DNA from 2 places in the Sphingomonas sp. CFBP 13733 genome. Region 1 is predicted to be linked to the other one. Evidence: riboswitches for the same ligand, from Rfam matches in the RefSeq annotation. Region 1 holds a riboswitch; the other holds the start of a gene.
The links. Region 1 has a riboswitch for thiamine pyrophosphate ahead of IFT71_RS08820 (TonB-dependent receptor domain-containing protein). Riboswitches for the same ligand answer to the same signal wherever they lie in the genome.

Region 1 (7,093 bases):
AGATCCTCGCCGCGCGGATCGCGTTGCGCGCGCTGGGCGAACAGGGTGGCGGTGCTGCGCGCCGAGAGCAGATAGGACACGTTGAGGTTGTAGCTGTCGGCGATGATATAGGTCGCGCCAAACGAGCTCTGATTCTGCACCGCACGGCGGCCGGAGCCGACGATCGTGAACCGGGGCACCGGGCGTATCGTCACCTGCGCGTCGAACGACGGGCCGCTGAAGGACGGCACGGCCGCGCGCTTGGGGTCGGCATGCGTGATGCCGCCGCCTAGCCGGAAGCTGACGCGCGGCGCGACCGAACGTTCGAAGACCAGCTGGACGTCGGTGATCATCGTCGAATCGTCGATCCCGGTCAGATCCTCGATACCCGGGCGCGCGATCTTCGCAACGGAGCCAATGAGCTGCAGCGTCCCGAGGCTGGGCCGCCCATAGCCGATCCCCGCGCGCAGCGCGGACTGGTTCGTGTCCAGAACCTTGCGGCTGCTGTTGGTGAGCGACACGCGGTTGACACCCACCGCGGGAAAGAAGCCCGCCGCGGCGCGGCAACTCGCGCCGACGTCATAGACCTGGCGCAGGAAGCTCTCGGTCACCACGGTGTTGGTGTCGCCGAGATCGAACTGCGCGCGTTCGAGCGCCGCGCTGCCGGTCACGCTGCAGGGCGCGCCGACCGGGGTCGTCACGCTCGAGGTCAGGTTGATCCGCTCACGATCGAGGCCGCTGAACCGGGTGTTGAAATCATAGCCGACCGTGCCGCCGGCGGTGACGCGGGTGCGGCCGAAGATGCGGTTCAGATCGACCGCCAACGCCGGCGAAACGCGGATATTGTCGCGCGGCCCGCTCCCGCGCGCGTCGTTGAGACGCAGCACGTTGCTGTCATAGACACTGGTGATCACCGGCACGACACGAAACCGGTCGACATTGCCCGCGACGGGCACGCTGACGGGTGTGTTGACGTTGACCGTCTGTGCCTGCGCACCGCTCACCAAACCGCCGGTCATGGCCGCCGCGAGCGCGACCTTGCCGATCCGTGCAGTTCGCTCGTCTCGAGCCCTTCGCATTGTTTCCCGTCATGTTTTCAATTGCTACCCGCATGATGCGCGGTCGCATTTCGTCCTTCGAGCTATTCCGGCGCTTGTCAAATCTCGACTCGCGGCACCGGGCCCAAGGGCACCGCGTCTCGATAAGTGAAAAGCGCGATCAGGTCGAGTGACGGCGTCGCACGGTGCTGTCCCTTGATCGTACACCGGGTCGCGACGATTCGGGTGTCAGGCCTCGGCGATCAGGCTGAGAACGTCGCCGATCAGGCGTCGCATCGCGTCGCGCGCACCATCGGCATCGCGCGCGGCGATCGCGACGGCGACCGCGGCATGGTCGGCGATGTTCGCGCTGCGCCCCTTGATCCGGTTGGTGAAGCGGATCGAGGTGCGCAGCGCGGTTTCGACCACCGACTGGAACTGTGCGTAGAAGGGGTTGCGCGACGCGCGCAGGACGGCGACGTGGAACGCGATGTCCGCGTCGAGTGGATCGTCATAGCTGCGCTCAGCCGCGGCCATCCGCGCCAGCCCCGCCTCGATCGCGACCATGTCCTGTTCGGTGTGGTACAGCGCCGCGAGCGCCGCCGCTTCGGGTTCGATCCCGATCCGCAGCTGGTTGAACTGCTGGAGCAGCTCGACCGAGAATTTGCGGTCGAGCAGCCAGCGCAGCACATCGGTGTCGAACAGGTTCCAGCTGCTCGATGGCTGCACGATCGTGCCCTGTCGCGGGCGCGCGCTGACCAGTCCCTTGGCGGTCAGCATCTTGACCGCCTCACGGGTCACCGATCGGCTGACGCCATGCGCCACCGCGATCTCCGCCTCGGTGGGGAATGGCCGATCCGTATATTGGCCGGTCACGATGGCCTTGCCGAGCAGGTCGAGCATGCCATGCGTAAGGTTCCGTCCCAGATCCCGATTCTCCAGGGCAACGACGTCGGTCAGCACACGCTCCATAAAGCCTGTGTGGCGCAAACCGGTCCGGCTGTCACCCACTGCAAGCCTCTGGGCGGGGTGGATTGTCATATAATTCTGCCGCGCGTGTGCCGGGAAGGCGCTGCGGACGGGCAAACGGGCAATAACGCTATCGCCGGAGGACCGAACCGCCTAGACGGCGCGCTCCCCGGGGGGCCGCTGACGCGCGGCTGAGAGGTGGGCTGCAGCCCATGACCCGCTGAACCTGATCCGGTTGATACCGGCGTAGGGAGGGCTGGCGGCGCGTCCGTCGTCCCTCCGTGTGGAGTGGACGCAAGACCGTGATGATCCTTCGATTTGACCTGATGACGGGCCGGCCGCCCCGTGTTGCATGCAGCGCGCTGGCAGTGGCACTTGCTGCTGTGGTGGCCTTCGCCCCCGCCAGCGCGCAGACGCAGGCGGATGCGCGGGACGGCGCCGACCCGGTCGATATCCGCGTCGTCGGTCTTCTCGATCCCGAGGGGCTGCTCCCCGACCAGACGGTGCCCAAATCCGAAAGCGCGATCGCCGCTGCGTTCATCACCAAGCAGGCGCCGACGCTCAACGCGTTCCAGCTGGTCAACCTCCTGCCCGGCGCGACCGTCGCGTCGAGCGATCCTTACGGCTTGTCGACCAGTTCGAGCCTGACGTTGCGCGGGCTGGGGCAGGACGAGATCGGTGTGACGATGGAGGGCGCGCCGCAGAACGACATTGGCTATTATTACGCCTATCCCTCGCAGTTCGCCGATACCGAGAATCTCCAGCGGATCGCGCTGGCGCAGGGCGCGGTCGATATCGCGTCGCCGACGCTGGGGGGTGCGGGCGGGTCGCTGTCGCTCTGGCTCGACGATCCGAGTGCGGCGCCGCGCGGGCTCGTCGACCTGTCGATCGGATCCTATGCGGCGCGGCGCGGCTTCGTCCGGCTCGATACCGGACGGATCGGCCAGACGGGGCTGCGGGCCTTCGTCTCCTATTCGAACACGCGCGCGAACAACTGGCGCGGTGCCGGCCATGACACGCGCCAGCATGTCGATGCCAAGCTGCTCGGCGAATGGGGCAACGGCAACCGCGCGAGCCTGGCGCTGTCGTTCAACAACGCGAACTCGTCGACCTATCGCAGCCCGACGCTCGCCGAATGGCGCGCGCAGGGACGCGATTTCAACTTCGATGCGCGGTACAGCGCGGGCAACACCAATTACTGGCGGCTCTACCGCGCGCCGTTCCGCAACCTCTATGCGTCGGCGCCGGTGCATCTGGCGCTGGGCGCGGGGGTAACGCTCGACAGCACCAGCTATCTGCAGTTCGGCTACGGCAATTCGCCCTATGGGACGCAGCTCGGCACGACCGGCAACTTCCTGGGTATCGAGCCGCTCGCCGATCCGATCGCGCTGCCGGGTGCGGTCGACGGGGTCGCGACGGTGTTGGGCAATTATACCGGCGACCAGCGCCGCGTGGGCACGGTCAACACGCTGACGATCGAGCGCGGCATCCACCGGCTGACCGCAGGGTTGTGGTTCGATCACGGCACCGACCGCGTCGTCCAGTCCTATACCGCGGTCGGTGCCGATGGCGCGCCGGCCGATCGCTGGGGCTATCGCGCAAAGGCGATCCGGACCGCCGACGGCCGGCTGCTCGCCTATGAGAACCAGCGGACCGTGACCGTCACCAAGGCGGCGTTCCTGGCCGACCATATCACGCTGACACCGCGTCTTGCGGTCGATATCGGGTTCAAGGGCGTCAATGTGCTGCGCAGCGGGCGCAACTACCTGCCGGGTCCGCAGGACCGCGTCCGCCTCGACAGCTTCGCCGCGCTGCCGCGGGCGGCGGTGCATTACGAGATCGACGACCGGCAGCAGCTGTTCGCCAACATCACGACGAACTTCCGCACGCCGAACGAGTTCACGCTTTACGACAGCTATGCGGGCGGTGCGCTGGTCAGCGCGGGGACGACCGCGCTGAAGAACGAATATGCGGTCTCGCAGGAGCTGGGCTATCGCTATATCGGCCCCGCACTGTCCGCATCGGTGACGGGGTTCCATTATGATTTCCGCAACCGCCAGCTGGCGACGGTCATCAACAATGGCGGCGCGCTGGTCAATTCGACGCTGAATGCCGGGGGACAGAGCTCCTACGGGATCGATGCCGAGATCGACTATCGCCCGGCGCGCGGTGTCAGCGTCTATGTCTCGGGCGAATATCTGCGCGCACGGATCAGCGACGACCTGCCGGTCGGCGACGATTATCTGCCGACCCGCGGCCGGCATGCGGTCTCGAGCCCGACCGTGCAGATCGGTGGCGGCGGGACCTATGACGACGGACGGTTGTTCGGCAGTGTCGCGGTCAAATATGTCGGCCGGCAATATGCGACGTTCGTCAACGACGAGAGCATCAAGGGCTATGCGACGCTCGACCTGTCGGTCGGCGTGCATCTGGCGTCGATGCTCGATGGCAAGCGGACCGACCTGCGGCTGAACGCGATCAACGTGACCGATCCGCGCGTGCTGGCGGGGGTGCAGTCGGTCTCGACCAATGCGCGCGACGTGATCGGGCGCGGGGGGACGCTGATCGCGGGATCTGCGCCGACCTATTATGTCGGGAGTGGTGCGGCCGTCATGGCGACCATCTCGCGCGGCCTGTGACCGGAGCGCGCGCGATGATCGGCGCGGGCTCGCCGGCGGCGCATCTGGTCCACGGGATGGGCACTGACATGGCTGCGCCGAGCTGGCCGGCGATCACCGCCGAGGAAGCCGCGGCCGTGGTCGCGCAGTTTCCGGTCGCCGGTCCGCTCGAGCGCGTGCACTGGCATTCGCCGCGGCCCTTCTCCGCGGCAGCGCTGATCGAGACCGGGCAGGGGATGTTCCTGCTCAAGCGCCATCATCGCCGGATGCGGACGCCCGATCAGCTTGGCGCGGAACACCGGTTCATCGCGCACCTGCGGACGCGCATCACGGTGCCCGAGGTCATGACGCTCGCCCCCAGCGACAACGGCGCGCTGGCCCGCGGCGACTGGACCTATGAACTGCATCGCAAGGCCCCCGGCGTCGACCTGTATCGCGACCGGCCCTCCTGGACGCCGTTCCTGTCACTAACGCAGGCACACGCGGCGGGCGTGGCACTGGCCCGGCTGCACCGCGCGTCGCAGGGGTTCGCCGCGCCCGCGCGCGCGCCACAACCGCTGGTCGCGAGCTTCACCATCCTGCCCGATCCCGATCCAATCGCGGCGGCGGAACGCTATGTCGCGGCGCGGCCGGCGCTCGCCGCGTTCCTCGCCCCGCGGCCGTGGCGGCGCGAGCTCGCGTCGCTGTTCGGCGCGCTCGGCGACGGGTTGCAGCCACGGCTCGCCGCGCAGCCGCCCTTGTGGACGCATAATGACTGGCATCCCTCCAACCTGCTCTGGGCGGAGGAGGACGTGCGGACCGTCATCGATTTCGGGCTGGCGGACCGGACCTGCGCGCTGCACGACGTGGCGATTGCGATCGAACGCAGTGGTGTCGCCTGGCTGGCGCTCGGGCAGGGCGCGGACGCCGCGATCGGCCAGCCCGAGGCGGCGTGCGCGCTGCTGGCGGGCTATGCGGCAACGACCGCGTTCGGTGCGGAGGACCGGGCGACGCTCGTCCGGCTGCTGCCGCTGGTGCATCTCGAATTCGCCTTGTCGGAGGTCGCGTATTTCGCAGGGGTGCTCGGCGACATGAGCGCGGCGGCATTGGCCTGGAACGGTTATCTGATCGGCCATGCGGCGTGGTTCCTGTCCGCGCCGGGGCAGGCGTTCCTCCGCCGGATCGCCGATGCGGAGCACGGCGCATGACGATGCTCGAGATCGCCGCGGTCGCCGTCAGTTTCCTCGGCATCTGGCTGACCGCGGTGCGGCGGCTGTGGTGCTGGCCGGTCAATTTGCTGGCCTGTGCGCTGTACTTCAAGCTGTTCCTCGACGTGCGGCTCTATGCGGACATGATGCTGCAGGCGGTGTTCGCCGGCGCGCTGGTTTATGGGTGGCGCAACTGGACGCGCGGGCGGCAGGATGCGGGCGACGTCGCCGTCGTGCCGCTCCGGCCGGTCCCCGCGCTGGCGGGGCTTTGCACCGGTGCGGGTGCCGCGCTGGGAATCGGGTTCGTCATGAGCCGCTATACCGACGCGGCGCTGCCCTGGATCGATGCGACGCTGAGCAGCTTCAGCCTCGTCGCGCAATATTGGACCGCGCGGCGGCACAGTGCGAGCTGGCTGCTGTGGATCGCCGTCGACATCGTCTATGTCGGGATGTTCGTCGTGAAGGGCCTGATGCTGACCGCGGGTCTCTACGCGGCGATGATCCTGCTCGCGCTGCTGGGCTATCGACAGTGGCAGGCGGCGCGTCAGAACCAGGCGCGCACACCGAGCGCGAGCGAGACCCCGCCGGTCCTATCGCCATCGCTGCGCGCATAACGCGCGGTGGCACCGTAGCGCCGTTCCCAGGACAGCCCGACATAGGGCGCGAGTTCGCGGCGGATCTCGTAGCGCAGCCGCACGCCGAGCTCCGCCGTCGATAGCCCCGCGCCGATCCGGCTGCCGGGCATGTCCTGCGCGGCGAGGTTCAGCTCGACACGCGGCTGGAGGATCGCACGCTGGGTGATGCGCTGGTCGTACCAGGCCTCCGCACGCGCCAGCACGTCGCCCTTGTCGGACAGGAACAGCGTGCCCTCGACGTCGAACCAATAGGGCGCCAGACCTTCGACCCCGAGTGCGGCATAGGTCCGTTTGGCGCCTGCGCCGAGATCCTGGCGGACGCCGGCCTGCAGGTTCCAGTACGGGTCGAGCGCGCGCGAATAGAGCGCCTGCACTTCGGCGGCCTCGACCCGGTCGCCGAAACCGCCTTCGCCTTCGGTCTTGACGACCAGCCTATCGATATCGCCGCCGAACCAGCCCGCGCCGTCCCAGCGATAGCCGTCGCGACCGCTGCGTACCTGCACCTCGGCGAGGTTGAAGAGGATCTGGCTGAAGCGCATGCCGCCATGCTCGTCGCGCATCATCCGATTGGCCTTCGTCATCGTCGCGGAATCGTAGAAGCGTGCCGCCGCCAGCGTGGTCGGCGGCGCGGGGGGCGGTGCGGTGCCGGCGGGCTGGTTCGTGCCTGT
Region 2 (7,093 bases), 380 kb from region 1:
CGCCGCAGCATTCGCCTGACCGGCAGCGTGGCGGATCCCTGCCCGCCACGTGCGGGTCGCGGTCAGGCCGGCATGGCCGATGAAGCGGGGCCGACGGGCGCGGCCTCCTCGCGCGAATAGGTCCCGATCAGCAACCCCGCCGCGAGCACATGCCCCGACATCGCCTCGACCAGCGCGGTACGGCCTGGCGACACGCCCGGATCGCCCAGCGCCGCATCGAGCGCGAAAAGCTGGAAGGCGTAACGATGTTCGCCATGCCCGGTCGGCGGATCGGGCGGCAGCCAGCCTTCGCGCAGATAGGAATTGCGCCCGACATCGCCGTCGGGCGTCCCTGCGCCGTCGGCCGTGATCGCACCTTCGGCCAGTCGCAGCCGATCGGCAGCGATATGCCAGACGATCGCGTGAACCAGCGGCTGCGGAGTCGGCGCATCCGCATCCTCGACGATCAGCGCGAGCGCGGCGGTGCCCGCCGGCGGCGCACTCCAGAGCAGCGGCGGCGACACCCCGTCACCATCGGCAGTGAACCGCGGCGGCAACCGCCCCTCATGCGCAAAGGCGGGGCTGGTCAGGTCGAGCGTCGCGAACCCGGTGCCGGCCTGCGCGCCCGACCCGAGAGCGGAGCGGGCGATCACCAGCGCTTCTGCACCAGCGCGCAATCCTTTAAGTGCGTGGCCGAGCCAGGCAGGCATGTGTTCAAGCATCGTTTCCACCCTCCGAAGGACAGGCGCCGGGGCGCAGGACCGGTGCGCCATCGGCATACCAGCGGCTCTGGTCCTGCATCGTGCCGGCATCATGATAACAGGCCTGCGCCGTGCCACCCGCCGGATCGATTGCGACCATCCAGTTGTGATCACCACAATTATGCGCCTCGCACCCCCAGGAGGCGATGCGCCGGCCCCGTTGGAAGATCGGCGTCTGCGGTCCCGAGCGTCCGCGGATCAGCGACCGCAGCCGCGCATCGTCGACCACCGCGAGCAACCCGCCGGCCACCTCGGTGCGATCGAAGAAATCGACGCCATCGACCGCGTCATGCGGATATTTGCCGACATAAGCGGTGAGCGGCGTGGTCTGCGCCTGCCCCGCCACGGGGGTCGGCGTCCGCGTGGCAGGCGGCGTGAAATTGGTGACCGCAGCAGTCTGCTGAGGATCGTCGCCCGCACTGCAGCCTGAAACGGCCATGGCAAGCATTGCCATCCCCGCACGCAGCGACAGGGTAATCGGCGCAGCCCCGGATCCGATATGCATCGCAGCCCCCTCATGCTCTTTTCATCCCAACGCGCCGACCGGGCCGAGGTTGCCCGCGATGCCCGCACTGCCGGGGCGACTCGATGATCCGAATCTACGGGTATGCGCGAGTGCAAGCGTGTATCGTCGCCGTCCCGGGGCGCTCCGTCCCGCCGGAAGGGCAGCATCATGGCCAAGAGCCAGAAGAAATCGAACAAGGAAGTCCGCAAGCCCAAGGCCGAGAAGGAGCCCAAGGCGAACGCGTCGAACCCGACGACCAAGGGCAAGCCCGTCGAGATGACGACGCTCAAGTGATCCGGCACGAAACAGGACGATGACGATGGCGGACGACGATTACGTCTATGACGAGGCCAGCGGCGAATGGGTCGCCGCCGACGCCGCATCCACGACCCGCGCGGCGGACGACGACACGGTCGTGGTCCGCGACTCGGTCGGCAACGTGCTGGCGGACGGCGACCAGGTGACGCTGATCAAGGACCTGACCGTCAAGGGCGCGGGCCAGACGCTCAAGCGCGGCACGCTGATCAAGGCGATCCGCCTGACCGGTGACGCGCAGGAGATCGATTGCCGCTACGAGGGGATCAAGGGTCTGGTGCTGCGCGCGGAATTCGTGCGCAAGCGGTAACGGACGTACCCCTTATCCTCCCCCTGGCGGGGGAGGATAAGGGGTGTGGCGGATCAGACGTCCGCGGGGAGGTAGATCTCGCTGCCCTTCTCGCGGAACCTCTCGCTCATTTTCGCCATGCCCTTTTCCGCGTCGGCATGCGCACCCTTGGCGAAGATCGCGCGGTTGGCGTCGGTCTGATCGACATCGGCCGCTAGGAACGTGTCGGCCGGGCCATTCTGTTTCGCGGCGAAGTCCCTCACCTCCTGCGTGATCTTCATCGAGCAGAATTTGGGACCGCACATCGAACAGAAATGCGCGGTCTTGGCGCCTTCTGCGGGGAGCGTCTGGTCGTGATATTGCTCGGCCGTATCGGGGTCGAGGCTCAGGTTGAACTGGTCGCGCCAGCGGAATTCGAAGCGCGCGCGGCTCAACGCATCGTCGCGCATCTGCGCGGCAGGGTGACCCTTGGCGAGGTCGGCGGCGTGTGCGGCGAGCTTGTAGGTGACGACGCCGACCTTCACGTCGTCGCGGTCGGGCAAGCCCAGATGCTCCTTGGGCGTGACGTAGCAAAGCATCGCGGTGCCGTACCAGCCGATCTGCGCCGCGCCGATGCCGCTGGTGATATGGTCATAACCCGGCGCGATGTCGGTGGTGAGCGGCCCCAAGGTATAGAAGGGCGCCTCGCCGCAGACCTCGAGCTGCTTTTCCATGTTTTCCTTGATCTTGTGCATCGGCACATGGCCGGGGCCCTCGATCATCACCTGAACGTCGCTCTTCCAGGCGCGGTGGGTCAGTTCGCCGAGCGTGTAGAGCTCGCTGAACTGCGCCTCGTCGTTCGCGTCGGCGATGCTGCCGGGGCGCAGCCCGTCGCCGAGCGAATAGGCGATGTCATACGCCTTCATGATCTCGGTGATCTCGTCGAAGCGCTCGTAGAGGAAGCTCTCCTTGTGGTGGCTGAGGCACCATTTCGCCATGATCGAGCCGCCGCGCGAGACGATGCCGGTGACCCGCTTGGCGGTCATCGGGATATAGGCGAGGCGCACGCCGGCGTGGATCGTAAAGTAATCCACGCCCTGCTCCGCCTGTTCGATCAGCGTGTCGCGGAAGATTTCCCAGGTCAGATCCTCGGCGACGCCGCCGACCTTTTCGAGCGCCTGGTAGATCGGCACGGTGCCGATCGGCACGGGGCTGTTGCGCAGGATCCATTCGCGCGTGTCGTGGATGTTGCGGCCGGTGCTGAGGTCCATCACCGTGTCCGCGCCCCAGCGGATCGACCAGACGAGCTTGTCGACCTCGGCGGCGACGTTCGACGCGACTGCGGAGTTGCCGATATTGGCGTTGATCTTGACCAGGAAGTTGCGGCCGATCGCCATCGGCTCGGATTCGGGGTGGTTGACGTTGTTGGGGATGATCGCGCGGCCGCGTGCGACCTCGTCGCGGACGAATTCGGGGGTGACGAAGTCGGGGATCGACGCACCGAAGCTCTCGCCGTCGCGCTTATACTCTTTCAGCATCGCGCGGCCGAGATTCTCCCGCGTCGCGACATATTCCATCTCGGGCGTGATGATGCCACGGCGTGCGTAATGCATTTGGCTGACATTGGCGCCAGCCCTGGCGCGCAACGGGCGCTTGATGCTGCCGGGAAATTGCGGGACGCCGTCCGAGCGGTCGGGGCCGAGCTGGCCATTATCCTCGGGCCGGATCTCGCGCGCGTCGTAGCTCTCGACGTCGCCGCGCGCCTCGATCCACTGGCGGCGGAGTTGCGGCAGGCCGGCGTTGATGTCGATCGTCGCCCTGGGGTCGGTGTACGGACCGCTGGTGTCGTAGACCCGCAAGGGCGGCTCGGAACAGCTCGGGTCGAGCACGATCTCGCGCATCGCGACGCGGACGTCGGGGCTGGAGGGCACCGCGACATGAACCTTCCGCGAGCCGCGTATCGGGCCGGTGGTGACGCCGATATCGGCGGTCGGGATGCGGGGATCGTAATCGGCCATGCGCTTGCTCCTAAAGGTCTCGGAGCAAGGCATGCGGTTCTGTGGCGACCGCTCCCTCCCTCCGCCGGTATCAACCGGATCAGGTTCAGCGGGTCGAAGGCTCCTGCCTTCCTCTCAAGCGCGGATCGGCGCTCCCCCGGGGTAGGGCGAGCATAGGCGCAACAGACGGGGGCGCAAACGAAAAACCCCGCGCGGTCGGGCCGCACGGGGTTTCGGGTCGATCGGCGGGTTGCGATCAGAAGGTGTAGGTCAGGCCCACCGCGCCGAGCCACTGGTCGGCATCGCCGACGTCCGCGACGATCGGGCTGTCCTTGTACTTGCCGAGCATGCGGCCATAGAGCACGCCCGCGCCGACGCCGAACCCACGGCGCAGATCGCCCGACAGGCTCTGCAACGCGAAGGCGGAGACGTTGACCCGGCGGAAACCGCTGTCGTTGATGTCATAGGTGCGCAGACCGCTGTTGATCGTGCCGATCGGCGTGACCGCGGCATAGGTCCGGCCAAAGCCCTTGCCTGCATAATCCGCCGACAGGCCGAAGGCGACCAGGGTGCGGACCGACAGCGGCGTCGTGTAGTTGACCTGTGGGGTGATGACATAGCTGTCGTGCGTGCCCGACACGTCGTGGATATAGGCGACGCGCGCGGTCAGCGTGTCGTAATCGCTGGTGATGACGCCGGTCTTGCCGATGCCGACGAAGCCGCCGACTTCATAGGCCGTGTCGATCTTGCCGAGCGCGCGGACCTGCCGGTTGTCGACCCGGCCCGTGCGATCGGTGCGGACGGCGGCGATAACGCCGACTTCGTAGTTGATCCCGACGGACCCGGTATTGGGGATCAGGTTCACATAGAGCTGCGTACCGCGTGTGAAGAAGTCATGGCCACGGACCGTACCGATCGCGACCGCGCCGGGGGTGAAGCTGTTGCTGTCCGCACCCTCGTAATCGGGAAGCGACGCGACGCCGAGACCGAGCGTGATGCGGTTGTTGTCGGCGGGATCGGTGATTGGCGGGGTCGGATTGGGATCCGTCTGCGCAAGTGCCGGCGTGGCGAGGGCGACTGCCGCGGTTGCGGCAGTCAGAACGAGTGAGAATGCGCGCAAGGACGGGCTCCGGACAAAAAGGTTCCACCGCGCAACGCGGGGCAACCCCATTCGGTCCGTTGCAATCCGTCAGAAGATGTAACGCATCCTGACCTGTTGCATTTCGGCATCACCGGCGAGCATGAACCGTGCCGCGGAAAAGCGCGGCGGTCCGAAGCGTACCGCGGCGTTGTTCGAGAAACCATAGCCCTCGCGCGGGATACCCGCGATCGTGTCGAGCTTGGAGTTGCTGTTCTCGTCATGGATGATCGCCAGCGCATAGCCACGCTGCGGCAGGCCCGGAAAGCTCGTCGTCCGGACCGCGGCGGGCAGGGTCCGGGTCAGTGCCTTGGCATCGTCGACACAGGCGGGGAAATTGTCGGGGTCGGCGGTCAGGCAGATACGGATCAAGCCCTTGGCCGAGCGAAGATTGTCGACCTCGACGTCGAGCCGCGTGACCGGGCTCGCTGCCGCCAGAACGGCCCAGACGGCGGCCGCCGCCAGCACGCGCGGCAGCCTTGGCATGCGAGCTGCCCGCATCGCCGTGCTCCCGGTCGGTGCCGCAGAGCCGATCCCAGAACCGGAAAATGAGCTCATAATTGCACCTGTATCGTTCATGATGTGGCTGATGGTGGCTGGCCGTGATCAGCCATGTCCCCAATGCTCCCCTCCACATGAACCGGGGAAAAACCTCCCGGCCCATCGGATTGGCCCCCTCCATAACGGTCATGACCGTCAGAGCCAAACCGAGCGCACCGCCAGGGTCGGAATCGCAATGACCCGTAGCGGAATTATCACAGCGCCGGGACCGGATCGAACGCCGTTGCCATTCAGACCCTCGGTCGACCACGCCCGGCCGGTGCTCCACCTGTTTGCACTGACTCTAGTCTATCGCCCCCGCAAAATGATCGAAACCGGCGGCATCCGGGTACGCGGCTGCAAAGCACGACGGCCTGTGCGCCTGCAAACCTAACGCCGCCCCATTCTATGTCGGAACACCGGACCCTTATCATATCTTTATCGATTTTACAGAATTCAGCGCCACGAATTCATCTATCGAACTTTATTTGACGCCTCCCAATGTGATATTTTTTTTCAGGTCAACAGATTTGAGACCCTGATAGCAGAACATTGCTCCATTACGACGATATCGCCTGTTTGAAAGTCCGACGCCATGTCAGAGACAGGCCATCTCGATACTATAAATTTAGGAGATGAGTATATGGCAACCATCAACATCATGATTGCTGTGGATGTGGAAACAGCTCAGTCGACGGCCAGTGGCCAGACCATCACCCAAGGTCTGTATATGATCGACACAACGGGCTATGAAGGCACGTCCGAGGGTGGCAACGAGTTGACGACGCCGTGCAACGCCGGTGACGTCTTGGTGTGGACCGTCTATCCCATCAATCCCGCCCATAATATCGCAATCACCGGGTTTACCGGTCAATGCACGCAGAACCCGCCGAATAGTGTATTCCAGAAGCTTGAAAAACAGACGACGCCCGCGGGCGTTATCTATTGGACCTGTGTGATCAACAACGGCACAGCAACGGGGTCCTACCAGTACAGCGTCGTCTTCTCGATGTCGGGCAAGACTTACAGCTATGACCCGTTCATCAAGGTCCCGGCGAACTGATCGCCAGCGCGTAAACATGGGCATGTGCGCTCCCGGCTGATCCGGAAATGAGCGCGCGCCGCACATGGTGCCGGGCAGCAGCGACGACTTGCGGCTGCCCGGTACCGTAAAAACCCGCGCAGTTCCTCGGCCAGCATCGCTCGACCTGTCCGCCGAGCGTCCGGAACCGAGGTCAGGCGCGCCGGTCGAGGATCAGGATCGGCGCGTCACGATAACGACCCTCGATGCGCAGGCGGTAGCCGAGGCGCTCGGCGAGGCGGAGCGAGGGCGCGTTGCGGCGGTCGATGATGCAGGTCGTCGCGGCGATGCGCGGGTCGGCCCAGGCCAGGACCGCCGCCATCGCCTCCGACGCATAACCCTGTCCCTGCGCGTCGCCGGTCAGCGTCCAGCCCATTTCGGGGCCGATCGCACCGGGACCGTCGATCGGCGGCAGGATCGCGCGCCGCGCTTCGATCAGACCCATCTCGCCGATCAGCCGGCCGGTCACAGTCTCGCGCACGATCCAGCTGCCATAGCCGAACACGGTC

Region 2: it holds a riboswitch for thiamine pyrophosphate, as region 1 does, so the genes downstream of both, thiC (phosphomethylpyrimidine synthase ThiC) here and IFT71_RS08820 (TonB-dependent receptor domain-containing protein) in region 1, are expected to answer to the same signal.

What each region holds. Positions count from the first base shown of each region.
Region 1 covers NZ_JACYUP010000003.1:72,185-79,277, reverse strand. The annotation lists gene IFT71_RS08830 (outer membrane beta-barrel protein) at 1-1,058, opposite strand, end outside; gene IFT71_RS08825 (FadR/GntR family transcriptional regulator) at 1,266-1,988, opposite strand; TPP riboswitch at 2,153-2,241, shown strand; gene IFT71_RS08820 (TonB-dependent receptor domain-containing protein) at 2,312-4,624, shown strand; gene IFT71_RS08815 (phosphotransferase enzyme family protein) at 4,639-5,790, shown strand; gene pnuC (nicotinamide riboside transporter PnuC) at 5,787-6,404, shown strand; gene IFT71_RS08805 (copper resistance protein B) at 6,335-7,093, opposite strand, start outside.
Region 2 covers NZ_JACYUP010000003.1:454,597-461,689, forward strand. The annotation lists gene IFT71_RS21710 (hypothetical protein) at 1-19, shown strand, start outside; gene IFT71_RS10710 (YbhB/YbcL family Raf kinase inhibitor-like protein) at 63-701, opposite strand; gene IFT71_RS10715 (hypothetical protein) at 694-1,245, opposite strand; gene IFT71_RS21715 (hypothetical protein) at 1,414-1,539, shown strand; gene IFT71_RS10720 (alkylphosphonate utilization protein) at 1,565-1,870, shown strand; gene thiC (phosphomethylpyrimidine synthase ThiC) at 1,924-3,846, opposite strand; TPP riboswitch at 3,886-3,993, opposite strand; gene IFT71_RS10730 (MipA/OmpV family protein) at 4,082-4,945, opposite strand; gene IFT71_RS21430 (DUF2141 domain-containing protein) at 5,015-5,464, opposite strand; partial or broken gene IFT71_RS21435 (sterol desaturase family protein) at 5,370-5,728, opposite strand; gene IFT71_RS10740 (hypothetical protein) at 6,147-6,566, shown strand; gene IFT71_RS10745 (GNAT family N-acetyltransferase) at 6,739-7,093, opposite strand, start outside.